3 regions of the Bradyrhizobium denitrificans genome follow, and region 2 is predicted to be linked to each of the others. Evidence: predicted binding sites of a transcription regulator. Region 2 holds the regulator's gene; each other region holds the start of a gene.
The links. The regulator LexA, encoded in region 2, represses DNA repair genes until DNA is damaged. The targets are predictions, from matches to a motif close to TGTTCNNNNTGTGTTCNG.
Positions count from the first base shown of each region.

Region 1: a site for LexA is predicted at 3,421-3,438, ahead of HL671_RS24350 (ribonuclease T2 family protein). Genes of this name have one in related genera too.
Region 3: a site for LexA is predicted at 3,737-3,754, ahead of HL671_RS12670 (putative DNA modification/repair radical SAM protein). Genes of this name have one in related genera too.

Region 1 is NZ_JABFDP010000022.1:70,153-78,239, forward strand. It holds gene HL671_RS24330 (ATP-binding protein) at 275-1,663, shown strand; gene HL671_RS24335 (DUF3617 domain-containing protein) at 1,745-2,305, opposite strand; gene HL671_RS24340 (hypothetical protein) at 2,387-2,707, opposite strand; gene HL671_RS24345 (hypothetical protein) at 2,877-3,341, shown strand; gene HL671_RS24350 (ribonuclease T2 family protein) at 3,479-4,180, shown strand; gene HL671_RS24355 (23S rRNA (adenine(2030)-N(6))-methyltransferase RlmJ) at 4,304-5,164, shown strand; gene HL671_RS24360 (cold-shock protein) at 5,416-5,631, shown strand; gene HL671_RS24365 (outer membrane protein) at 5,967-6,587, opposite strand; gene uvrC (excinuclease ABC subunit UvrC) at 6,830-8,087, shown strand, end outside.
Region 2 is NZ_JABFDP010000008.1:139,430-147,516, forward strand. It holds gene HL671_RS10615 (HAD family hydrolase) at 1-620, shown strand, start outside; gene HL671_RS10620 (hypothetical protein) at 897-1,556, shown strand; gene HL671_RS10625 (TfoX/Sxy family protein) at 1,602-1,982, shown strand; gene HL671_RS10630 (alpha/beta fold hydrolase) at 1,979-2,791, shown strand; gene HL671_RS10635 (molybdopterin molybdotransferase MoeA) at 2,925-4,133, shown strand; gene lexA (transcriptional repressor LexA) at 4,335-5,033, shown strand; gene HL671_RS10645 (hypothetical protein) at 5,426-5,866, shown strand; gene HL671_RS10650 (ComEC/Rec2 family competence protein) at 6,168-8,087, opposite strand, start outside.
Region 3 is NZ_JABFDP010000010.1:90,597-98,683, reverse strand. It holds gene HL671_RS12685 (error-prone DNA polymerase) at 1-1,044, opposite strand, end outside; gene HL671_RS12680 (Y-family DNA polymerase) at 1,379-2,968, opposite strand; gene HL671_RS12675 (ImuA family protein) at 2,862-3,656, opposite strand; gene HL671_RS12670 (putative DNA modification/repair radical SAM protein) at 3,838-5,076, shown strand; gene HL671_RS12665 (UdgX family uracil-DNA binding protein) at 5,209-6,699, shown strand; gene HL671_RS12660 (M20 aminoacylase family protein) at 6,772-7,941, opposite strand.

The DNA.
Region 1 (8,087 bases), on a different contig from region 2:
GGTGGCGGTCATGCTCGTCCGCTTCTCTCGAACCCTGAGGCTTACGACGCCCTCGCCGCACGGTCGGTGCAGCCTCTCCCCTTGTGGGAGAGGGGGGATCGCATGAGCGGAGCGACATGCGAGCCGGGTGAGGGGTCTGTCTCCGCAGACGAGATCGCGGAAGCATACCCCTCACCCGGTTTTGAACTTCGTTCGAAACCACCCTCTCCCACAAGGGGAGAGGGTGCACCGACCCTGCCGAGGGCGGTCGTGCAACAACAATGCTCTCTCTGACATGACCACGCTCGACACCGGCCTCACCCTCATCCGCACCGCCTCGCGCCGGGTGTCGCGGGTCAACAGCATCGTCGGCAACGCTTTCAAGGGCTGGATGCCGACAGGGCTCTATGCCCGCGCGCTGCTGATCATGATCGTGCCGATGGTGATCCTGCAGACCGTCGTGGCCGGCGTGTTCATGGAGCGGCACTGGAACACGGTGACGCGGCGACTGTCGGCCGCCGTGGTGCAGGACGTCGCGGCGCTGATCGAGATCTACAAGGGCTATCCGCAGGACAAGGACCGCACCACGCTGCGGCGAATCGCGCAGCAGCGGCTCAATCTGGTGGTCGACTTCCTGCCGGCCGGCGACATGCCACCGCCCGGCCCCAAGCCGTTCTTCAACCTGCTGGACCAGTCGCTGTCCAGCCAGATCGGCCGTCAGATCAGCCGCCCGTTCTGGATCGACACTGTCGGCCGCTCCAACCTCGTCGAGATCCGGATTGCGCTCGACGATGCCGTGATGCGGGTGTTCGCGCAGCGCGGCGCCGCCTATGCCTCGAACACCGACATCTTCCTGTTCTGGATGGTCGGCACCTCGTCGATCCTGCTGATCGTCTCGGTGCTGTTCCTGCGCAACCAGATCAAGCCGATCCTGCGGCTGGCCGATGCCGCCGAGAGTTTCGGCAAGGGCCGCGAGGTCCACAACTTCCGGCCGCGCGGGGCGCGCGAGGTGCGGCGCGCTGCGCATGCGTTCCTGGAGATGAAGTCGCGCATCGAGCGCGCGATGGAGCAGCGCACCGCCATGCTGGCCGGCGTCAGCCACGATCTACGCACCATCCTGACGCGCTTCAAGCTCGAACTGGCGCTGCTCGGCGACAGCCCCGAGATCGACGCCATGCGCAAGGATGTCGACGAAATGTCGCATATGCTGGAGGATTATCTGGCGTTTGCGCGCGGCGACAATGGCGAGATCGCGCAGCCCACCGATATCTCCAACGCGCTGGAGGAGCTGCGCGGCGACGCCGAGCGCAACGGCCATTCCGCTACGGTGTCGTTCCATGGCCTGCCGGTTGTCACAGTGAAGCCGCAGGCGCTGAAGCGCTGCCTCGGCAACCTCGTGTCCAACGCGGCACGCCATGCCGATGCGATCGCCATCACCGGCCATCGCGACCACCGTTATCTCACCATCACGGTCGATGATGACGGTCCGGGCATTCCGGCCGAGATGCGCGAGGAGGTGTTCAAGCCGTTCCTACGCCTGGACGACGCGCGCAACCAGGACGAAGGCGGCACCGGCCTCGGCCTGGCCATCGCCCGCGACATTGCGCGCTCGCATGGCGGCGACATCACGCTCGGCGACAGCCCGATGGGCGGATTGCGCGCCAGCGTGCGGATCCCGGTCTGAGCAGCGGAGCGCGCTGCCGTCGCAGCAACCCGTTCGTAGTTCACTCGGCTCGCCGACAGGTGCGGCGATCGATCTTGCGCGCTACTGCTTCACACCCGGGATCAGGTTCTTGAGCTTGCCCATGTCCTTGATGTTCATCTTCATGCCGCCGGGCATGACGATGTCGCCGGGCTTCTGGCCGGGCTTGCAGGCTCCGAGCCACTTGGCCTCGATCGTCATCGCGGTATCCTTGACACCGGTGCCGGCGGCGCCGCCGGTGACGCGCGACATCGTCTTCACCGTGTAGGCGGAGTTGAAGTCGCCGGTGATGTCGGCATGCGACGTCGTATTGATGCCGCCGAAATTGCACACCGAATCGGTGGCGTAGCCGGTGGCGGTCTTCTGGATGTCCTGCTTGGAGCAGACTTGCTGCGCCATCGGCGAAGCGAAGTTGTTCATCTCCTTGTCGGTGGTCTCGTCGGTGCAATGCTGCATCGTCGCCTCCGGCGTCTGGCCGCCGGCGCTGAGCATCTTGAGCTCCCACAGGCCCGGCTTGCGCACCGGCAGGTCGAGGGCAAAAGCGACGCCCGCCGTTCCGCCCAGAAGGCCGCAACCCAGAAGGCCGCAACAAAGAGCTCCGAGGACGAGGCGCTGACGTGTCATGATTGTGTTCCGGCTTTGCTGTCGATCGGCGGACCGATGACGCCGAATCATGGCGTTAGTTTAGTCAGGCCACGATTCGGTTCAGTACAGCGTCCGCAAGGGCCGCTGCGCCGAACCGTAAGGCACCCAGCGGCAGGCAAAGGACACATAGCCGCCATAACGCGCATCGACCGCGAGGAATTTCGCGACCTTGCCGTAGGAGGCGCAGTGATCAGCCGCGATCTGGCGGGCATCGGCGGTCTGCGCCACCGGATAGGCGATGATGCCGCCGGTGTCGTTGCCCTTGATCGGCGGCACCCAATAGGCGTGGGCGGGCGCGACCGCCAGCACCGCCATGGCGGCCATCAGGCCGGCCATCGTTCCGAATCGGGCCTTCGCGATCCCGCCCTTCAGCATCCGCATTGCATTCTCCTTGCGCTGGCCTGTCATCCTAAAGGTCATGTCCGGCCAAGAAAAGAACACCGGCCTGCGGTTAACAGGACTAATCGTGGAGTGTTGCCGCGTTGCACTTGACCTGCTGGGGCGGTCGCGGCACGGTCTCTCCCTCAGATCCAGCCTTTGCGGACGGCCCATGCGCGACTTCAGCACAGCTTTCAAGACGTTCGGCGCGGTTTGTGGCGCGCTGCTGGCAACGATTGCCGCGTCCGCTCCCGCCAAGGCCGCCAATCCGCTGGAGATGAACTTCTGGCTGTCCGGCCCGAAATATGAAGGCCGAGTCGCGCCCTGCGAGGCAGCCGTTCCGACGATCGTGTCGCGGTTCCAGGAGAAGGAAAGCACCTTCTGGAATTCGACGCTGACGATCACCGGCGTCGCCAATGTCCGTGAGATCGCGTTCCGCCCCTGGCAGTCCGATAACATTCCGCGCCGGTTCTGCACCGGCAGCGTGATGGTTAGCGACGGCAAGGTGCGGACCGTCAACTACTCGATCATCGAGGATGGCGGCTTCGCCGGCTACGACCAGGGCGTCGAGTTCTGCGTCGTCGGCCTTGACCGCAACTGGGCCTTCAATCCGGCCTGCCGCGCCGCCAAGCCCTGATCCACTCGCCACCTGCTGCTTGTTGATCGGCAGGTTTCGCGCATGTGACAGAGCCGGCCGCGCGCAGCGTCATCTTTTTTGTTCTTGAAATGTTCCCGCCGACTGCTAAGTTCCTGGAATTCTCCGGGGAGTTAGCCATGTTCGAATGCCTGCGCCGACCTGCCGCCCTGCTGTTCAGAACGGCCGCCTGTATCGCTTTGCTCTGCGCCCTCGGGGCCTGGCCCGCCGGCGCCCAGGACCGGCGCCAGAACGCGCCGGGCGCGTTCGATTTCTACGTGCTGTCGCTCTCCTGGTCGCCCTCGTTCTGCGCCGAGGTCGAAGAGCGCGGCGGCCGCGGCAGCCGCTCCCAGCAATGCAGCGGACGGCCCTATTCGTTCGTCGTGCATGGGCTTTGGCCGCAATATGAAAATGGCTATCCCGAATATTGCGAGCAGCCGGCGCCGCGCCTGCCGCGCAACATCATGACCTCGATGCTCGATCTGATGCCAGCGCCGGGGCTGATCTACAACGAGTGGGACAAGCACGGCACCTGCGCCGGCCTGTCCGCGAAGACCTATTTCGAAACCATCCGCAAGGCACGCGCCGCGATCAAGATCCCGGAGGAATTCCTCGATTTGTCGCAGGCCAAGACGGTCACCCCCACCGCGGTCGAGGAGGCCTTCATCAAGGCCAATCCCAAGCTCACCAGTTCGGCCATCGCCATTACCTGCAACCGCACCCGGTTGAGCGAGGTGCGGATCTGCCTGTCGAAGGATCTGGAATTCCGCAACTGCGACGAAGTCGATCGCCAGGCCTGCCGGCGCGACGAGGTCAACATGCCGCCGGTCCGCGGCGGCTAGCAGTCCGCTGGGCGAGGGCCGGGGGTCGGCCAGCCTGCATTCCCGGCCGCGGGCTGTTCGTTGTCCGCGGCCGGCGCATCGCCGGGGTACCCTTTTCATCCGGAACGGCGTAACTGCTGCGGCATGAATTACCGACATGCCTTTCACGCCGGCGGCTTCGCCGATGTCATCAAGCACATCGTGCTGACGCGCATCCTGGTCTACCTCCAGGAGAAGCCGGCCGCGTTTCGTGTCATCGACACCCATGCCGGCGCCGGCCTGTATGATCTCACCGGCGACGAGGCCACGCGCAGTGGCGAATTCCTCACCGGCATCGCGCGACTGTTGCAGGCGCGGCTGTCCGAGCAGGCCTATGCGCTGGTCGCGCCCTATCTCGACATCGTCAGATCCTTCAATCCGCCCGGCGAGCTCGTCGCCTATCCCGGCTCGCCACTGATCGCCCGCGCGCTGCTGCGGCCGCAAGACCGGATGACCCTGTGCGAGCTGGCGCCGGTCCCGCGCAAGCAATTGATCGATGCGCTGCGCCGCGACACGCAGGCCCGCGTCGTCGATCTCGACGGTTGGGTCGCCTTGCCGGCTTTCGTACCGCCGAATGAGCGTCGCGGCCTCGTGCTGATCGACCCCGCCTTCGAAGCCAAGGATGAGTTCGAGCGTCTCGCAGACCGCTTCGCGACCGCGTTCGCCAAATGGACAACCGGTATCTATGTGCTCTGGTACCCGGCCAAGAGCCGCCGCGCCACCGAGCAACTCGCGGAGCGCGTCGCCCATCTCGCAGCCGCGGCGAAGCCACCGGGCAAGGTGCTGCGGATCGAGTTCAGCGTGGCGCCGCAGATCGAGGGCGAGGCGCTGACCTCGACCGGCCTGCTGGTGGTCAACCCGCCTTGGACATTGCATGATGAGCTCAAGCTGATCCTGCAGGAGCTGCAACGCCCGCTGGGCCAAGGTGGCGCCGCACGGTTTCGGCTGGAATTCCCCAAAGCTTGAAGCGGGCACTGGTCGAAAAGCCGTAGTCAATCGGCGCGGAACCGTATTACAGTGTCCGATTGTAAGACTGGCTTTACGTTCCGCTTCCGCGAATGGTTGCGGCGGGGTGATCAAGGCCTAACAAGATCCGACGTTCCGGCGTGATGAGCGCTGGACGTTAAGGTGGCCAACGCTTTCCGATCAAAGTGATGTCCGGTCGGACGCTGCGCAGACGCGCAGTGGAGGAAGCAATGCGGGGGAGGAGTTTCCCGATGGCCATGACTGGGACAGTCAAATTCTTCAATGGTGAACGCGGCTACGGCTTCATCAAGCCGGACGATGGTGGGCGCGACGTGTTCGTGCATATCACGGCAGTGGAGCGCGCCGGCTTGAAGGATCTGAGCGAAGGACAGCGTATCAGCTTCGAGGTCGAGCCGGACAAGAAGGGCAAGGGCCCCAAAGCGGTGAACTTGGTGCTGTCGTCCTAGAGCGACGCCCGCGCCATCGCGACCGCGCTTGAAAAGCGGTCGCAGATCGCGGGCGGCTCGACGTCAAACCATCCGTTTGTCTGAAAGTGCTGGCTCCCGGCCGGGTCGCGTGCACGGCTTTCACGCCGTTGCCGATGATGCTGCGCGCCTGTCCCGAACAGATCATGCGGCGCATCCGGAGCGGCATCATGAACTGATCGCTTTGTTCGAGCCTGCTCCTTGCGGAGAAGCGGTTGCCGCTTTTCCGGATCGCGCCCGCGCGACCAAAAAAATCCCGGCCGCTCGCGCGGCCGGGAGGTTGTTGTTCGGCGTTTCTTCTTCCTAATTTTTTCCTATCAGAAATGGAAGTTGATGCCTGCGCGCACCACTCCAAAGCGATAGTCGTTCTTCGCCCCCGTGATCACGAAATTGCTGCTGTCGAGATCGATGTAGAGATATTCGATCTTGGCCGTCCAGTTCTGCGCCAGGCCGAACTCGGCGCCTGCGCCGAGCGTCCAGCCCAGCGAGGTGTGGGATTCGGAGAGGCCGAAGGTCTCGCCGCGCAAGCCGCCGAAAGCGAGACCGCCGGTGCCATAGAACAGGATGTTGTTGAAGGCGTAGCCCGCGCGGCCACGCACGGTGCCGAACCAGGGGTTCGAGAACTTCCACGGTGCGAAGGTGTCGTTGGCCCCGGTCAGGTTGATGTCACCCTCGGCGCCGAACACCCAGGGGCCGTTCTGCCAATTATAGCCTGCGGTCAGGCCACCGACGAGGCCGGATGGCTTGGTCGGGTTGTTGCCGACCGATCCCCATTCATAGCCCAGCGTGCCGCCGAGATAGGGGCCGGCCCAGCTATAGGCATTGAGCGGCTGGTTCACCGTATAGGGCGCCTGGCGCCCGTAATTGAAATCGGCCGCCTGCGCCGACACCGATCCCAGCGCCGCTGCGACGGCAGCACCCACCATGAACCTGTTCATCGCTCACTCCACGCAACTCGCCGTCACCACCCGAAGCATGCGCCGCGCGACGATCGCGCGCGGGCCGGCATGGTTACGGAACTCCGTCTTTTTTCGTGAGCATTTATCGAGAGTTTTAGGTTAAGCCGTTGTTAAGCCGGGTTACCCGCCGATTAACGTGCTTAACGAAGCGTTACCGCGGCCGCTGTGCATGGCGCCACCGCACGCTGGCGGGCGCGGCCGCGAGCGCTTAATTTGCTGACATGACCACCCAAAGCTCTGATCCATCCAAGGCGCCGGCGCCCGACCCCAGGCGTGGCGCCGCGGCCGACCTGCCGCCCGAGCCGACCGATACGCCCGATCTCGATCCCGCGGCCTCCGCGGCCGACGAGGACGATGAATCGCGCCTGCCGGAGTTGACGGAAGAGACCCTGGAGCCGGTCGGCGAAGGTCCGCTCGCGACCGGCCATGCCGCCATCGAGAACGCGGTGCGGCTGGCGCCGACCTCGCCCGGCGTCTACCGCATGCTGAATGCGGCCCATGACGTGCTCTATGTCGGCAAGGCCAAGAACGTCAAAAAGCGCCTGTCATCCTATGCCCGCGCCAATGCGCCGCTGCCGGCGCGCATCCTGCGCATGATCGCGGCCACCGTGGCTGTCGAGATCGTCTCGACCACCACGGAAACCGAGGCGCTGCTGCTCGAGGCGAACCTCATCAAGCAGCTCAAGCCGCGCTTCAACGTGCAGCTGCGCGACGACAAGTCGTTCCCCTACATTCTCATCACCGGCGACCATTGGGCGCCGCAGATCCTCAAGCACCGCGGCGCGCAGTCGCGGCCCGGACGCTATTTCGGCCCGTTTGCTTCAGCCGGCGCGGTCAACCGCACCATCACGGCGCTGCAGCGCGCGTTCCTGATCCGCTCCTGCACCGATTCGTTCTTCGAGAGCCGTACCCGCCCCTGCCTGCTGCACCAGATCCGCCGCTGCGCCGGTCCCTGCACCCAGGAGATCGACTTTCCCGGCTATACCGAGCTGGTGCGCGAGGCGACCGACTTCCTGTCCGGCCGCAGCCAGGCGGTGAAGGCCCTGCTCGCGGCCGAGATGGAGAAGGCCTCGAGCGAGCTCGAGTTCGAGACAGCCGCCGTCTATCGCGACCGTCTCGCGGCGCTGTCGGCGATCTCCTCGCAACAGGGCATCAATCCACGGACGGTCGAGGAGGCCGACGTATTCGCAGTCCACCAGGAAGGCGGCTTCTTCTGCGTCGAAGTGTTCTTCTTCCGCACCGGCCAGAACTGGGGCAACCGCGCCTACTTCCCGCGTGCCGAGAAGACCTTCACGCCCGAGGAGGTGCTGTCCGCCTTCCTGTCGCAGTTCTACGACGACAAGCCGCCGCCGCGCCTGGTCCTGCTGTCGCACGAGATCGAGGAAGCCGAACTGCTGGCTGAGGCGCTGTGCGTCAAGGCCGGCCACAAGGTCGAAGTCTCCACGCCGAAGCGTGGCGAGAAGAAGGACCTCGTCACGC
Region 2 (8,087 bases):
CCGATCTTCGCCCCGGCGCGGTCGACGCGCTGCTGTTCGATCTCGGCCGGGTCGTGATCGACATCGATTTCGTGCAGGTCGTGTCGCGCTGGGCCAGCCATGCTGGCCGCGCGCCGGAGGATCTCGCCGCGCGCTTTGTGCGCGACGAGATCTATCACGGGCATGAGCGCGGCACCGTCTCCGATGCTGCCTTCTTCGCCAATCTGCGCCGGCAGCTCGGCATCGACATCACCGACGATCAATTTCTCGAGGGCTGGAACGCGATCTTTGTCGGCCCGATGCCCGGCATCGGTCCCCTGCTCGTCCGCGCGGCAGACAGATTGCCGCTCTACGCCTTCTCCAACACCAACCAGCCGCATATCGAGCACTTCTCATCGCGCTACGCCGATCTGCTCGGTCATTTCCGCGAGATCTTTCTGTCGTCGTCGATCGGCCTGCGCAAGCCGGACGCCGCGGCCTATCAGCACGTGGTGCAGGCGATTGGAATCCGGGCCGAGCGCATCCTGTTCTTCGACGATCTCGCTGAGAACATCGAGGGCGCCCGTGCCAGCGGGCTGCAGGCGGTGCTGGTGCGCTCGACGGAGGACATCGCCGCGGCCCTGCAGGCGTTGGGGATCTGATCGCGTCGGCCCCTCATGTCTGACCAGATCCCCGCGCGCCGATCGGCCCGCAGCCGCTCCGCCTGCAAAGAGGAAACCGGCGGCAGTCACCACAGGTCCGGCCGACATCCGCGCGATCGCTGGCCACCCAGGCCCGAACCGCCTAAGCTCGCGACAGCCTCACCAACGCGGCCTCCTGGAGCGCGAATGGATCTTGAGATCATCTCCCTCGGCGATCGGCCCGACCTGATTCCCCGCGTGTTCTCGCCCGAACTCGACGGCGTCTGGCCCGACTTCATGCGGCAGGATCGGACGGCGATGCTGTACTACAGCGAGGCCGCGTTCGCGCATTATGCCGACTGCGCCTTTGCCGCGCTTGCTGGCGACGAGGTGGTCGGGCGCGCCTTTGCCGTTCCCTTCGCGTTCGGTGCTGAGGGCCGCAGCGAGCTCCCCGATACGGGCTGGGACGAGGTGATCCGCTGGGGTCACGAGGACCGCATGCTGGAGCGGCGACCGACAACGATGAGCGCGCTGGAGATCGCGCTGCTGCCGAAGGCACGCGTACCCGGCAGCTCGCGCGCGATGCTCGCGGCGCTCAAGGACTGCGCACGCGCGAAAGGTTTCGCCGAATTGTACGCGCCGGTGCGACCGAACCAGAAACATCAGCTGCCGCGGATGCCGATGCGGGACTATCTGCAGCAGCGCCGCCCCGATGGTCTGCTCGCGGATTCCTGGCTGCGCACGCACCTCGCCATCGGCGGCGAGATCATCAAGATCGCGCCATGCTCGATGACCATCGTCGGCACCCTCGCCGAGTGGACGCAATGGACCGGCGTGACGTTCGACCGCTCCGGCGAGGTCGAGCTGCCCAACGCGCTGGTGCCCGTAACCGCGTCAGTCGCGCATGATTACGCCGTCTATGTCGAGCCGAATGTCTGGATCCGGCATGTGGTATGATGGCGTACGCACAAGCATCCCGCCGATCAGGGCAGAGGCTCCCGCATGGTTGCGACGCCGGACTATGTCGAATTCCTGCGCGAGCAATTCGCGCCGCTCGGCTCCATCACGCTCAGGCGCATGTTCGGCAAGACGGGTATCTTCCATGACGGCGCGATGCTCGGCATGGTCGCTGACAACACGCTGTATCTGCGGGTCGACGATGACAATCGTGCCATGTTCGCTGAAGCACAATCGCATCCGCCGCTGAACTATCGCAAGAAGGACGTCGCGATCGACCTCGCCTTCTGGCGCATTCCCGACCGGCTCTTCGATGAGCCCGACGAATTCATCAGCTGGAGCCGTGCGGCATTGGCGGCGGCGCGTCGAGCCGCGGCGAAGCGGAAAAAATCTCCCCGAATGGTTTGGCAAGAGAAACAAGCATGACGTCGAGCACCATCTGGATCCATTCGGGCCGCGCGCAGCTTGCCGCCGAGCTCGCGGGTCACGGCGCCCCCGTGGTGTTCCTGCATGCCGCCGTGTTCGACCGCACGATGTGGCGGGCGCAGCTCGATGCTGTCGCGGCAACGCATCTGGCGATTGCCTATGACCGGCGCGGCTTCGGCGAGACGCGGACGGAGACGGAAGATCATTCGCCGATCGCTGACCTCCTCGCCGTCATCGATGCGTTGGCGCCGGGCCGGCCGGCGACGCTCGTCGCGTGCTCGCAAGGCGGCCGCATCGCGCTCGATTTCGCGCTTCTGCATCCGTCGCGCCTCCGCGCGCTGGTGCTGATCGCGCCGTCGGTCAGCGGAGCGCCGGAGCCGGTCTATCCACCGCCGATCGAACCGCTGCTCACCCGGCTCGCCGCGGCCGAGGCTGCGCGCGACTGGGACCGGGTCAGCGCGATCAAGGTCCACCTCTGGCTTGATGGACCGCTGCAGCGGGAAGGCCGCATCACCGGCGAGCTGCGCGCGAGCTTTCTGCAGAAGAACCTGGCGGCACTGCGCGCGCCGGCGGTCGGCGCCAACCTCGACACGGCACCCGCCTTCCCGCGCCTCGCCGAGATCACCGCGCCGTCACGCATCATCTGGGGCGGGTCCGACTTTCCTCACATCCAGGAGCGAAGCCGCCTGATCGCGGCCACATTGCCGAACGGCTCGGGCTGCGCGATCGCCGAAGCGGCGCATCTGCCGAGCCTGGAGCGGCCGCAGGAGGTCACCCGCCTGATCACGGACTTTCTCGCGGGCTTGTGAGATCGCTGCCGAGGCAGGCCCCGCGGACTGATGCGAACTTGGCGTGCGGCTTAGACCTTGGCCGGGCCGTGTGCGTTCGGTTAGAAGGCGAGACTTTCGAGTCGTCCTCCCGTCTCCGTCCGAAGGAACTTCCATGGCCCTGATGCCGGTGTCCGATGCGTTGTCTGCAGTGCTCGCCGGCGCCGAGCCCCTGGCCGAGGAAAAGGTGGGGTTGGACGCCGCGTTTCACCGGGTGCTCGCCCGCGACCTCGCGGCGCTGCGGACCCAGCCGCCCGAAGCGATGTCGGCGATGGACGGCTATGCTCTGCGCGCAGCCGACGCCGACAAGCCCAAGGCACGATTGAAAGTCATCGGCGAGGTCGCGGCGGGACGGCCGTTCGACCGCGTCGTGGGGCCCGGCGAGACCGCCCGAATCTTCACCGGCGGCGTGGTGCCGGAGGGCGCCGATGCGGTCGTGATCCAGGAGGACACGATCGCCGAGGATGGCCACGTCGTGATCACGGAGCCGGCGATCAAGGGCCGGCACATCCGGCCCGCCGGCGTGGACTTCCACCAGGGCATGGTGCTGCTGCAGGCCGGACGCCGTCTCAGCGACCGCGATCTGTCGCTCGCCGCCAGCATGAACCATCCGGCGCTGCCGGTACGGCGCCGGCCGAAGGTGGCGCTGCTCGCGACCGGCGACGAGCTGGTGATGCCGGGATCCACGCCCGGGCCCGGCCAGATCGTCTATTCCAACGGCTACGCGCTGCGCGCGCTGGTGCGCAGCGAAGGCGCCGAAGCCATCGATCTCGGCATTGCCGCCGATACGCTCGAAGCGACCGTCGCCGGCATTCGCCGCGCGCGCGAGGCCGCGGCCGACATTCTCGTCACCACCGGCGGCGCGTCGGTTGGCGATCATGACCTGGTCAAGCAGGCGCTCGAGGCCGAGGGCGTCGAGATGGCGTTCTGGAAGATCGCGATGCGCCCGGGCAAGCCGATGATGCATGGCCGCCTCGCCGGCATGCGCGTCATCGGTCTGCCGGGTAATCCGGTGTCGTCCTATGTCTGCGCGATCCTGTTTCTGGTGCCGCTGATTCGCAGCCTGCTCGGCCGGGAGCCGCAGCTGCCGCGCGAGACCGCCCTGCTCGGCCGCGACCTCGGCGCCAACGATTCGCGTGAGGACTATCTGCGGGCACAGCTCGACAAGCGCGCCGACGGCACGCTGATCGCAACCCCCGTGACGCAGCAGGATTCCTCGCTGCTCGGGAATCTCGCGCTGTCGCAGGCGCTGGTGATCCGCCCGGCGTTCGCGCCGAAGGCATCGGCCGGCAGCCCATGCGAGATCCTGCGCCTTCCGCTCTGAGCCGATTTCCCCGGCAAATCCCGGTCCGTTCACCATATTTTTGGGATTGCGGAACACACATCGAACATATAGTGTCCGTTCATGATTTGTTTTTAGTATGTTGCGGGCGAACGCGATCGTCCGATTCCCCTTCGCTCTCGAACGCTGGTCGTCGGAGCACGGCACGGGACTCGGACGACACCAACTGGGGACCAGGTCGAGATGCTGACGCGCAAACAGTACGAACTTCTGCGGTTCATCAATGAACGGCTCAAGGAAGCCGGTGTGCCGCCGTCCTTCGACGAGATGAAAGATGCGCTCGACCTGCGCTCGAAGTCCGGCATCCATCGCCTGATCACGGCGCTGGAGGAGCGTGGCTTCATCCGTCGGTTGCCCAATCGCGCCCGCGCGATCGAGGTGATCAAGCTTCCGGAGCTGTCGCAGGCGGCCAGCAATCGCCGCGGTTTCACGCCGTCGGTCATCGAGGGGAATCTCGGCAAGGTGAGAACCTCCACGCCGGCGCTCGACGACGGCGAACGGCCCGTCGCGGTGCCGGTCATGGGCCGGATTGCCGCCGGTACCCCGATCGAGGCGCTGCAGACCCGCAGCCATACAATCAGCGTTCCGGCTGACATGCTCGGCAATGGCGATCATTACGCCCTCGAAGTGCGCGGCGATTCGATGGTCGATGCCGGTATTCTCGACGGCGACATGGCGCTGATCCAGCGCAACGAGACCGCCGACACCGGCGACATCGTGGTGGCGCTGATCGACGATGAGGAAGCGACATTGAAGCGCTTCCGGCGCCGCGGCGCCTCGATCGCGCTGGAGCCCGCCAACACCGCTTACGAGGTGCGCATCCTGCCGCCCAACCGGGTGAAGATCCAGGGCAAGCTGGTTGGCCTCTATCGCAAATACTGATCGCGGACATGCTGCGCGGATACTGACGCCGACAAGCTCGGCGGTCGTCACGATCAGCGGACCTCAACACTGACCGGGGGCGTGAGTGAGCTCCGCCGTCGGGACGATGCGGCGGCCACCTCAGGAAGCGGTGCGTCGCGCGACAGCGGCCGCTGGCGGCGAGCAATCACGCCCTCTGCCAATGCACCTCATGATGTGCAACGGATGTGCAACGCGGCAGACTCGAACGCGTGCTCAAACGCTTGTGATCGCGCGCAGGCAGAGGCCGTGCAGATCAGCGCAGAAATGCCGCGAAGCGCGCGCTAACATCCTCCTTGATGTCCACTCTGATAGAGGCCTGCGCCTGTCCGGGGGGAGCGTGGGTCGGCTATCTCTGAACGAGGAGCGATCCGATGTGTGACTACAGCCTCCATGCCGTTGCCTCCCGTCCCGCCAAGGTCGGCGAGACGCTGATTTCGACGACGTTCCGCGGCACCGCGACCCGTGGCTTCGCCTTGGAAAGCGAGCCCAACGTCGCGGTCTGCATGCTCCCCGGCACCGAGCTCGCGTTCGCCGAGGACGTCCGCTACGATAGCCGCTGGCTGTGGACCCGCACGATCCGCGAGCGCGTGGCCAAGTTCAACACCATCGAGAAGCACGTCCCCGATCGCCATCACGACGCCGTTGAGTTCGCCGACGGGCGCCATGTGCTTGTCACCCAGCTGTGCGAGGGCCAGCGCGTAACCGTGCTGCAGCTGCCGGTCACCAAGCCATCAGCCGATCGACGCCCGGATGTTGCGGAGGAGCTTCCGGCGACAGAAAGCCCGACGATTCGCCGTATCAGCATCACCTGATCGTACCGCTCGGCACCCGCTCGCGTTTTCTTGGCAAATCCACCCTCGTTCGGCGCGTCTGGATTCGCCGAGTCTGGATTCGCCAAGCCCATTCTTCGGATCGCACCGACGCGGCGCGGCAGCTCCTCGTTTTGGCAACAACCGGCGGCCGCCGCTTGGCGGCCTCTGGAAACGAACATCTGGTAACGAACATGGGGCGCTCGGCGGTCATCTTGTGAGTCCGCGGAGCGTCTCGTGATGTTGGCGTTCCATTTGAGATGATTGCGTGGGTGAACCGGCCCCCTCGCCGGTCGTGAACGACCTAATCATCTGCACCCTGCTCCGCCTCAGGCGGTGTCGCGTCCTGGACGCGTGGCATCGACGCGCGCGGCGTCAGCACCGGCTCGAACTCGCCCGTCTCGGCGGCTGGCCACCATGGCCGGCTGGTGCCGACGGCGCGCGCCGGTGTGACAGCAAATCCCGCCCCCTGCGTCGCCAGCATCAAGGCGCCCTGCTGCTGCAGGCGCTGGCGATCAATCGCGGCGGCTGCGCAGGACGCTGGCGCAGCGCGCGACGTCACGATCAGTGCCGCGCGCGTGCAATCGTCGGCCAGCGCCTCCGGGCGCAGCGTCAGCGCCACGAACCGGCCATCGGCCATGGCCATCACACAACCGGACTCGTCGCAGGACACCCCGTCTCCCAGGGTGGGGTCCGACGGCACGCGCGGATCGGCATCGGCCGCCAGCCACTCCTTGACGACGAACACATCCTTGCCGGTCCGCATCACATGCAGCCGACCGTCGCGCCCGCGCACGGCGACCGCGCGTCCGTCGCCGGAAATCAGGATGTCCGGCTGCGGCGTGCTGACGGACCAGATCGTGGCAATAGCGATCAGGACCGCGCCCGACCAGCGCAGCGGTGTCCGCAACAGGCCGATGAGCAGGAGCCCGAAACTGGCCAGGATCAGCGGACCGATGCCGAACGCCGTGACGCGTCCGACGGCCCCAGGTAGCGCCGCCACCCAGCGCGTCACCGCGATCATCCAGTCGATGCCCCAGCCCATCAATGTCCAGCAAAGACCGTCGAGTCCGAAGGGCGCCGCAAGCAGTCCCAGCAGGCCGGCCGGCATCACCAGCGCCGAGACCACGGGCATGGCCGCAAGATTGGCCAGCACGCCATAGGGCGTGATCCGATGGAAGTGAAACGCCGCATAGGGCGTCGTGGCGAGCCCAGCGATCAGCGAGGCCAAGAGCAGCATCGCGAGTTCGCGGCCGCCCCATAATGCGATGCGTTCGGTGACGGACCTGTCCGGCGTCGCGAATAATCGCGGCAGCCCGAATTGCACCAGCGCGACCAGGCCGAGCGTCGCCGCGAACGACATCTGAAAGCTCGGATGGACGAGCGCTTCGGGCGCCGCGATCAGGACGATCATCGCCGCGACGGCCAGCGTGCGGAACGTCACCGCGCGGCGGTCGACCATGACTGCGATCAGCACGACGGCCGTCATGAAGAACGACCGCTGTGTCGCGACCTCCGCGCCCGACAGGAGCAGATAGAACGCCGCCGCGACCAAAGCCGCCGCAGCCGCCCATTTCTTGATCGGGAGGCTCACCGTGAGGCCGGGGATCAGTGCGAGCAGCGCGCGCACCGCGAAGAACACGACGCCCGCGACCACCGCCATGTGATAGCCCGAGATCGAGAGCACATGGCCGAGGCCCGAGATGAACATCGCGTCGTTGACATCAGGCGTGATCGCATCGCGCCGGCCGGTCAGCAGCGCGGTCGCGATGGCGCGCTCGTCGCCATCGAGCCGGGCCCGGATGCGCGCGTCGATCGCATCGCGCAGGCCCTGCATGGCCGCCCCATAGCGCAGGCCAAAGCCGCCCTCCTGCGGCGGCGTCAGCGTCGTGATCCCGCCCATTACGAAGCCGGAGGCGCCGATGCCTTGGAAGAACATGTCGCGCGCGAAATCGTAGCTGCCGGGCCGCACCGGCGCCAGTGGGGGCAGCAGCCGCGCCTTGAGCTGCACGAAGCTGCCGACATCGGGCGCGGTGCCCTTGCGCACGGCCAGCCGGACGCGCGTCAGCGTGATCGCGTGGCGATCGCTCTCCATCGCGGTCACACGCAGCACGATGCGATCGCTGCGCTCGCGGATGTCACGCGCCTCGACGAAGCCGGACAGCGCCACGGAGTAAAGCGGCCGAGGCAGCACCGGATGCGCCACGCGTGCGGTCTTGCTGGT
Region 3 (8,087 bases), on a different contig from region 2:
ACGACCCTGGCACAGAATGCCTTGGCTCCGCGCGTAGCGGACAATGTCGTGGACGGTGAGGAAATAATGCGCGTAGTTGAGCTCGGCGATCAGCGCCAGCTCCTTGTTGAGGACCGCGCGCAGCCTGTCGTCGAGGTCATCGCCGAAATAGGTTTTCGCGCCGGCCCAGGTCAGGTCCTCCAGATGCCCCTGCGCGGTCTTGCCGGGCGGCACCGGCTCGTCGGGATATTGGTATTTGAGCTGGTCAAGCGAAAAGACGATGCGGTCGGTGAAGCGGATGGTCTCAGTGATCGCATCGGGGTAATCGCGGAACAGCCGCGCCATCTCGTGTCCCGGCTTGAGATGGCGCTCGGCATTGGCCTGGAGACGGCGGCCGATGCTCTCGATCGTGGCCTTCTCGCGGATGCAGGTCAGCACATCCTGCAGCATCCGCTGCTGGGGATGGTGATAGAGCACGTCGTTGGTCGCGATCAGCGGCACCTTGCTTGAAGCCGCCAGACGCGCGAGCCGCGCCAGCCGGCGGCGGTCATCCCCGCGATACAGCAGGCTCGCCGCGAGCCAGACGCCGTCGGCGCGGCTGTCTTTCAGCCGTGCCAGGATGTTGCCGAGGGCGTCCTCGTCAAAGCGATGCGGCGGCATCAGCACCAGGAGCTGGCCCGCGATGAAGTCGAACAGATCCGCGAAGCTCAGGCGGCAATCGCCCTTGGCGACCCTGTCGAGATCACTACCGCGCTTGCCGCGGGTGAGCAATTGGCACAACCGGCCGTACGCCGCGCGGTCGCGCGGATAGACCAGGATATCCGGGGTGCCGCAGCTGAACACCAGCCGCGCGCCATAGATCAGCTTCGGCTTGTAACTCAGCCGGTCGTTACTCAACTCGCTATAGGCGCGCACGATGCCGGCCAGCGTGTTGTGATCGGCGATGCCGATGGCGGTGAGACCATATTCGGCGGCCTGGTGCACATAGTCCTGCGGATGCGAGCCGCCATGCAGGAACGAGAAATTGGTGGTGACGCCGATCTCGGCATAGGGGATCGGAGTCATGGCGGGGCCACAGAGATTGGGACGACGCGTTGCCTTTGCGATGCGGAAGAAAAGCGCTCACAAAGCGGCTTGCGCAGCTGCCCACCCTCCCCTGGAGGGGGAGGGTCGACGCGCGCAAAGCGCGCGGCGGGGTGGGGTGAGCCCAGCAAACGGTCGCTCTTGACTCCGCTCTTCTCAGCTATGCGTGATCTCGCTCGCATAAAGTTGAGCACCGCAGCCGCGGATGCTCTGTCACCCCACCCCGGCGCGCATGCGCGCATGCGCGCCGACCCTCCCCCTGCAGGGGAGGGTGAACAGCGAGGTCGGCGCGGGATGGAGGCGATCTCGCCTACCCTCATGCGAACAGCCCGTGCATATACCAGACGGGCTGCACCGGCAGGCCCTCCTGCGGCTCGAACTCGCGGTCATACAAACCATCGCGATAGAGCCAGAAGCGCAGGCCGTGCTCGTCCTCGACGCGGAAATAGTCGCGCGTCAGCCCCTGCCCCTCCGGCCGCCACCATTCCATCGCGATGCGCTCCGGGCCTTCGGCGCGCACGACCGCATGGGCGGCACGGCGCCAGACGAAGCGCGCGGGCGGACCATCCGGGACACCGGCGATCACCTGGATGGCCTCGGGGCGCGCGAACAGCCGCAGCGGTCGCAGCGGCGGCTCGCCGTCGCTACGCTCCGGCCAATCGGCCGTGCTGGTGGCCGCCAGATTGTGCTGCGCCGGCAGCGGCAGCGCCGCGCGCTCGGGGATGTGGGTGTCGACTGGCAGATGCACGATGACGCGCTTGCCGCCGATGCGCGCGGCGATGCGGTCGATCAGCGCCGACAGCTCGTCATTGTCGTGGACATGGGCGTCGAGATCGCGCTGCTGCTGCACCACGATCTCGCTGCGGCTGGCCGACAGCCGGATCATGTCGAAGCCGAAGCCGGGATCGAGCGGATCGCTCAAGGCATCCAGGCGCTCGCGAAACAGCCGGTCGACGACGGCAGCTTCGGTCACCGGCTGGCCGGTGTCGACCGCGATGATGCGCACCAATCCGTCGGTGCGGAAGAAGCAGGCCTCCAGCCGCCGCGCGCCCTTGCCCTGCTGCGCCATCGCCGCCACCAGCATCGCGGCAAGGCTGGAGAGACTGGCCGCGATCACGGTGTCGGTCGCGACCGGCTCGGCAAAACGCTTCTCGACGATGTAGTCCGGCGGCACCTTGCGCGGGCTGATCGGCGCATCGGCCTCGCCAAGCGCTTGCGCGAGCACGCGGGTGAAGGCGGCGCCGAACCGCGCGGTGATCTCGTTGCGGCCGCGCGAAGCAACATCGCCGATGGTCTTGAGGCCGGCACGGCGCAGGCCGAGCGTAACAGCCTCGCTGCCGCCGAGTGCGACCACCGGCAGCGGCGCCACCGCGGCCGCCTCCTCGCCGTTAGGCACGATGCGGCCATGGACCTGCCGGTTCAGGGTGCGCGCGCACACCGCATTGGAGGCGATCGCCGCCGACACTGTGAGGCCATGCGCGGTCAGCGCGTCACAGACCGACTGCATAAGCTTGGCCTCGCCACCGAACAGATGCACGCAGCCGGTGATGTCGAGCGACAGCCCATGCGGCGGGTCGAGCGCCACCAGCGGCGTGAAGCGGTCGCACCAATCGGCGATGCCTTCGAGCATCTTGGCGTCAGCCGCGAGATCAGCCTCGTGCACGACGAGGTCGGGACAGACCGCGCGGGCATTCGCCAGCGGCTGGCCGAGGCTGACGCCGTGACGCGCCGCGGCCTCGTCGAGCGCATGGATGAGCAGTGCATTGGCGTCCTTGATGACGACGACCTGAGGCTTGCTCTCAGGCGGAGCGCCGGTGAAGGTCAGCTGTCTTTTGATCCGATCGATGGGCAGGCGCGGCAGCCACAGGCTGAGGATCCGTCGCCGGTTCGCTGAAACGGCACGCATCGGGGGTCCACTCCATGATCCAGCGTCCGGTCTGGCCGTGACGGTTGCGAATGAGCTCGGCATCGAGGCGGGGCGCGCCCCACGCCATCCACGGTGCAGCTGAGAGCGACGGCGCGCTGCGCACCACCCAGCGCGTCTCCGCGGTCGAGGGCTCAGGCGCGGCGGCGATGCGCAAGAGCAGCGCTGTCACGCCGGACTCCTGCGCCATCAAGGTCAGCTTGCGGCTGGCGACGAGATCGAGCTTTGGCGTCTCGCCCCACACCTCCAGCATCACGCTGCCGAGCGCATCGCAGGCGAGCGCGTCGGCAGCGGTGCGCAGAGCATGGTCGAGATCGGGCGCGCGCACGATCACGAGGCGGCGCGGATCGAGCCCGAGTTCGGCGAGCCCGCTCATCGACAGCGCGCCGGCCTCGCGCTCGGCGAAATCCTGCCGGATCCAGATCAACGGCCGACGTGCCGCGACGCGCGCCGCGAGCCCGCACAAAAAGCCGGTCGCAGCCACCGCCTGGCGACCGCTCTCGGCGAACACCTCGTGCAGCGCGCCCGTGGCGAGGCCGCCTTGCAGCACCGCATCGGCCTCGTCATGGCCGAGCGCGACCCGGCGCAGATCATGCGCACCATCGGCCGCTTCGAGGCGGGCAATGCGGCCGCGCAACCGCGCGAGCGTCTCCATGCGTGCGCCGGTCATCCGTCGCCGCTCCTTTCAATCCATCGTGCGGGCGCTGCCGTTCTTTCAGTGTCAGGCAGTGAACCCGCGACGACCCTCTTTGTTCATGATACGTTCTAATATAAAGCTAACGCCTTCGAGAGAGTCAATCGGGATTGACCCGGGTCTGATTCAACGAATGGAATCAAAGGGATTCAAAAGCATGGAGCTGCTGCGCAAACTTGAGATCCTGGCCGATGCCGCCAAGTATGACGCGTCCTGCGCCTCCAGCGGTACCGAGATGCGGGATTCCCGCGACGGCAAGGGGCTCGGCTCGACATCGCCCGGCATGGGCATCTGCCACTCCTATGCGCCGGACGGACGCTGCATCTCGCTGCTCAAGATCCTGCTGACCAACGCCTGCAACTTCGACTGCCTGTATTGCGTCAACCGCGCCTCCTCCAACGTGGCCCGCGCGCGCTTCACGGTCGACGAGGTGGTGAAGCTCACCATCGACTTCTATCGCCGCAACTACATCGAGGGACTGTTCCTGTCGTCGGGCATCATCCGCAGTCCCGACTACACGATGGAGCAGGTTGTCAGCGTCGCGCGCAAGCTGCGCGAGGAGTACCGTTTCCGCGGTTACATCCATCTGAAGACGATTCCGGAAGCGGACGAGGCGTTGATCGCGGAGGCCGGCAAATATGCCGATCGGCTCAGCATCAACATCGAGACGCCGCTGGAGGCGAGCCTCACGAAGCTGGCGCCGGAGAAGGACCAGCGCGCGATCCGCCGCACCATGGGCCATCTCCGGCTCAAGCTCGACGAGACGGCGGAGGCGAAGAAGACGGCGCGCCGCGCCAGGCCGCCGCGCTTCGCGCCGGCCGGCCAGAGCACACAGATGATCATCGGCGCCGACCAGGCCAATGACCGCATTATCCTGTCGACCTCGTCCAATCTGTACGGCGCCTACAAGCTCAAGCGCGTCTATTACTCCGCCTTCAGCCCGATCCCCGATGCCAGCCGCGCGCTGCCGCTGCAGGCGCCGCCCCTGGTGCGCGAGCACCGGCTGTACCAGGCCGACTGGCTGATGCGGTTCTACGGCTTCGAGGCCGATGAGATCGTCGAGGAGAACGAGGGCATGCTGCCGCTCGACATCGATCCCAAGCTCGCCTGGGCGCTGCGCCACCGCGACCGCTTCCCGCTCGACATCAACACCGCCAGCCGGGAGGAGCTGCTGCGGGTCCCCGGTTTCGGCACCCGCACCGTGCAGCGCATCCTCGCCACCCGCCGCACCACCACGATCCGCTTCGCGGATCTGGCCCGGCTCAACGTCATCCGGAACAAGGCACTGCCGTTCATCGTTCTCTCCGACCACCGGCCACAGCCGTCTCTGCTCGACGGCGCCGGCTTGGCGGCACGGCTACGCCCCAAACCGCAGCAGTTGGGATTTGGATTCTAACCAGGTCGTCATTGCGGGGGGCGACGCCCCGAAGCAATCCAGGGGCGGCACGACGACTCTGGATTGCTTCCGCCGTGGCCCCTCGGGCTATGGCGGACAGGCCGCCTCGCCCGCAATGACGTGAGGAGACAAATGCACGTCGTAACCCTCGACAGCGACACCGATTTCGACGGCTGGCGGACGGCGGCGCGGGCGCTGGCGATGAACGACGTCAGGCCCGCCGACGTCTCCTGGCGTGTCAAAGGCGCCGCGCCCGACCTGTTCGACGATCAGGCCGATACGCAGCTCCCCGAGGTGCCCAAGGGCGCATTCTCGGTGCCGGCGAGCTTCATGGAGCTGGCCGAAAGCGCGATCCTGCACCACGATCCCAACCGCTTCACCCTGCTCTATCGGCTGTTGTGGCGTCTCAGGACCAACCACGATCTGATGGAGATCGCGACTGATCCTGACGTGGCGCAGGCCAATGCGCTGGCGCGGGCGGTGCGGCGCGACGTCCACAAGATGCACGCCTTCGTCCGCTTCCGCGAAGTCGGCCGCGAGCGCGAGGCGCGCTACGTCGCCTGGTTCGAGCCGGAGCACCACATCGTCGAACGCGCCGCGCCGTTCTTCGCCCGCCGCTTCGCCGACATGCCCTGGTCGATCCTGACGCCGGAAATGTGCGCCCACTGGGACGGCAGCCGCGTCTCCTTCACACCCGGTGTGAGCAAGGCCGAAGCGCCGTCGGAAGACCGGCTCGAAGAGGTGTGGCTGCGCTATTACGCCAGCATTTTCAATCCGGCACGGCTGAAAGTGAAGGCGATGGAAAAGGAGATGCCGAAGAAATACTGGCAGAACCTGCCCGAGGCCAAGCTGATCCAGCCGCTGATCGCGGCCGCCGGCAGGCGCATGTCGGCAATGATCGCCGAGCCCGGCACCGCGCCGCACAAGCCGCAGAAACGGATTGAGGAGCCAGCAATGACGTGCAAACCCACGGCACCCGCTGCTGAGATCTCACCTGATGTCGCCGCGGCCGATCTTGAGACCTTGCGTGAAGAAGCCGCTGCCTGCCGCGCCTGCCCGCTGTGGAAGGATGCCACGCAGACCGTGTTCGGCGAAGGCCCTGACCATGCGCCGCTGATGCTGGTCGGCGAGCAGCCCGGCGACAAGGAGGACCTCGCCGGCCATCCCTTCGTCGGCCCGGCCGGCCAGATGCTCGACCGGGCGCTGCAGGAGGCCGGCATCGACCGCAGCAAGGTCTACGTCACCAATGCGGTGAAGCACTTCAAGTTCGTCCCCCGCGGCAAGATCCGGCTGCACCAGAAGCCTGCGACGCCGGAGATCAAGGCCTGCCGGCAATGGTACGAGCGTGAGCTCGCTACGGTCCGCCCGGCCCTGGTGGTGGCGCTGGGCGCGACCGCGGCGCAATCGGTGTTCGGCAAGATCACGCCAGTCACCAAGAACCGCGGCCACGTCGTCGACCTGCCCGAGGGTCCCAACATGATCGCAACCAAGGCGATGGTCACGGTGCATCCGTCCTACCTGCTCCGGCTTCCTGATGCCGACGCCAAGGCGCGGGAGTATGAGCTCTTCGTCAAGGATCTGAAGATCGCCGCGGCCGCGCTCAAGCGCGCGCATGCGGCCTGACGCTGCGGCCGAAACGAAGATGGCCGGGTCGAGCCCGGCCATCACGACGAGACAGCAGATGCGCGGGGCGGCTCACGCCGCCAGCGTGTTCTCCACCACCTTGATGAAGAACGAGGTGCCGTAGACGATAGCCTCGTCGTTGAAATTATAGGCCGGGTGATGCAGGCCGGCCGAGTCGCCATTGCCGACGAAGATGAAGGCGCCGGGGCGGGCTTCGAGCATATAGGCGAAATCCTCACCGCCCATCATCGGCGGCATCTCGTGCACATTGGCGTCGCCTGCGACCTCCTTGGCGGCACGGATCGCGATCTCGGTCTGCTCGGCGTGGTTGACGACCACGGGATAACCGCGGGTGTAGCTCAGATCGATCTTGGCCCCGGTCATCTGCGCGACGCCGATCACGACCTCGCGAACGCGCTTCTCCATCAGTTCGCGCACCTTGGGCGTCAGCGTGCGCACCGTGCCGCGCAGCACCGCGCTTTGCGGGATCACGTTGCGGGCATTGCCGGCGTGGAACTCGCAGATCGAGAGCACGGCGGCTTCCAGCGGGTCGACGTTGCGCGCCACGATCTGCTGCAGCGCCGTGACCAGCTGGGCGCCGACCATCAGCGAGTCGATGCAATTATGCGGCTTGGCGGCGTGACCGCCATGCCCCTCGATGGTGATGTCGACCGAGTCGGTCGAGGCCATCAGCGGCCCCTGGCGGATCGCGAAGGCCCCGACCGGCAGGCCCGGACCGTTGTGCATGCCGTAGACTTGGTCGATCTTGAAGCGCTCAATCAGCCCGTCCTTGATCATCGCGTCGGCACCGCCGCCGCCCTCCTCGGCCGGCTGGAAGATCACGGCGACCTCGCCGGCGAAGTTGCGGGTCTCGGCGAGATAGCGCGCGGCCCCGAGCAGCATCGCGGTATGGCCGTCATGGCCGCAGGCATGCATCAGGCCCGGGGTCTTGGAGGCATAAGGCAGCCCGGTCGCCTCCTCGATCGGCAGCGCGTCCATGTCGGCGCGCAGGCCGAGCACCTTGACCTCGCCATTGCCCGGCTTGCGGCCCTTGATGACACCAACCACGCCGGTCTTGCCGAGACCCGTCACGACCTCATCGCAGCCGAATTCGCGCAGCCGGTCGGCGACGAAGGCCGCGGTCCGGTGCACCTCGTAGAGCAGCTCCGGGTGCGAATGGATATCCCGCCGCCAGGCCTGGATATCGGGCTGCAGATCGGCGACGCGGTTGACGATGGGCATGGGTGACTCTCGTAGCTCAGGAAAGGATATTTGAGCCGTTCTAGCATGCAAAAGTCGCACCGCCCAAGATCTCGCCGGGGTCTGGGCTGCGCCTGTCTCATGGCTCGGTCAACCAGCCATGAACGTGACGCTTGTCCCTCCCCGTC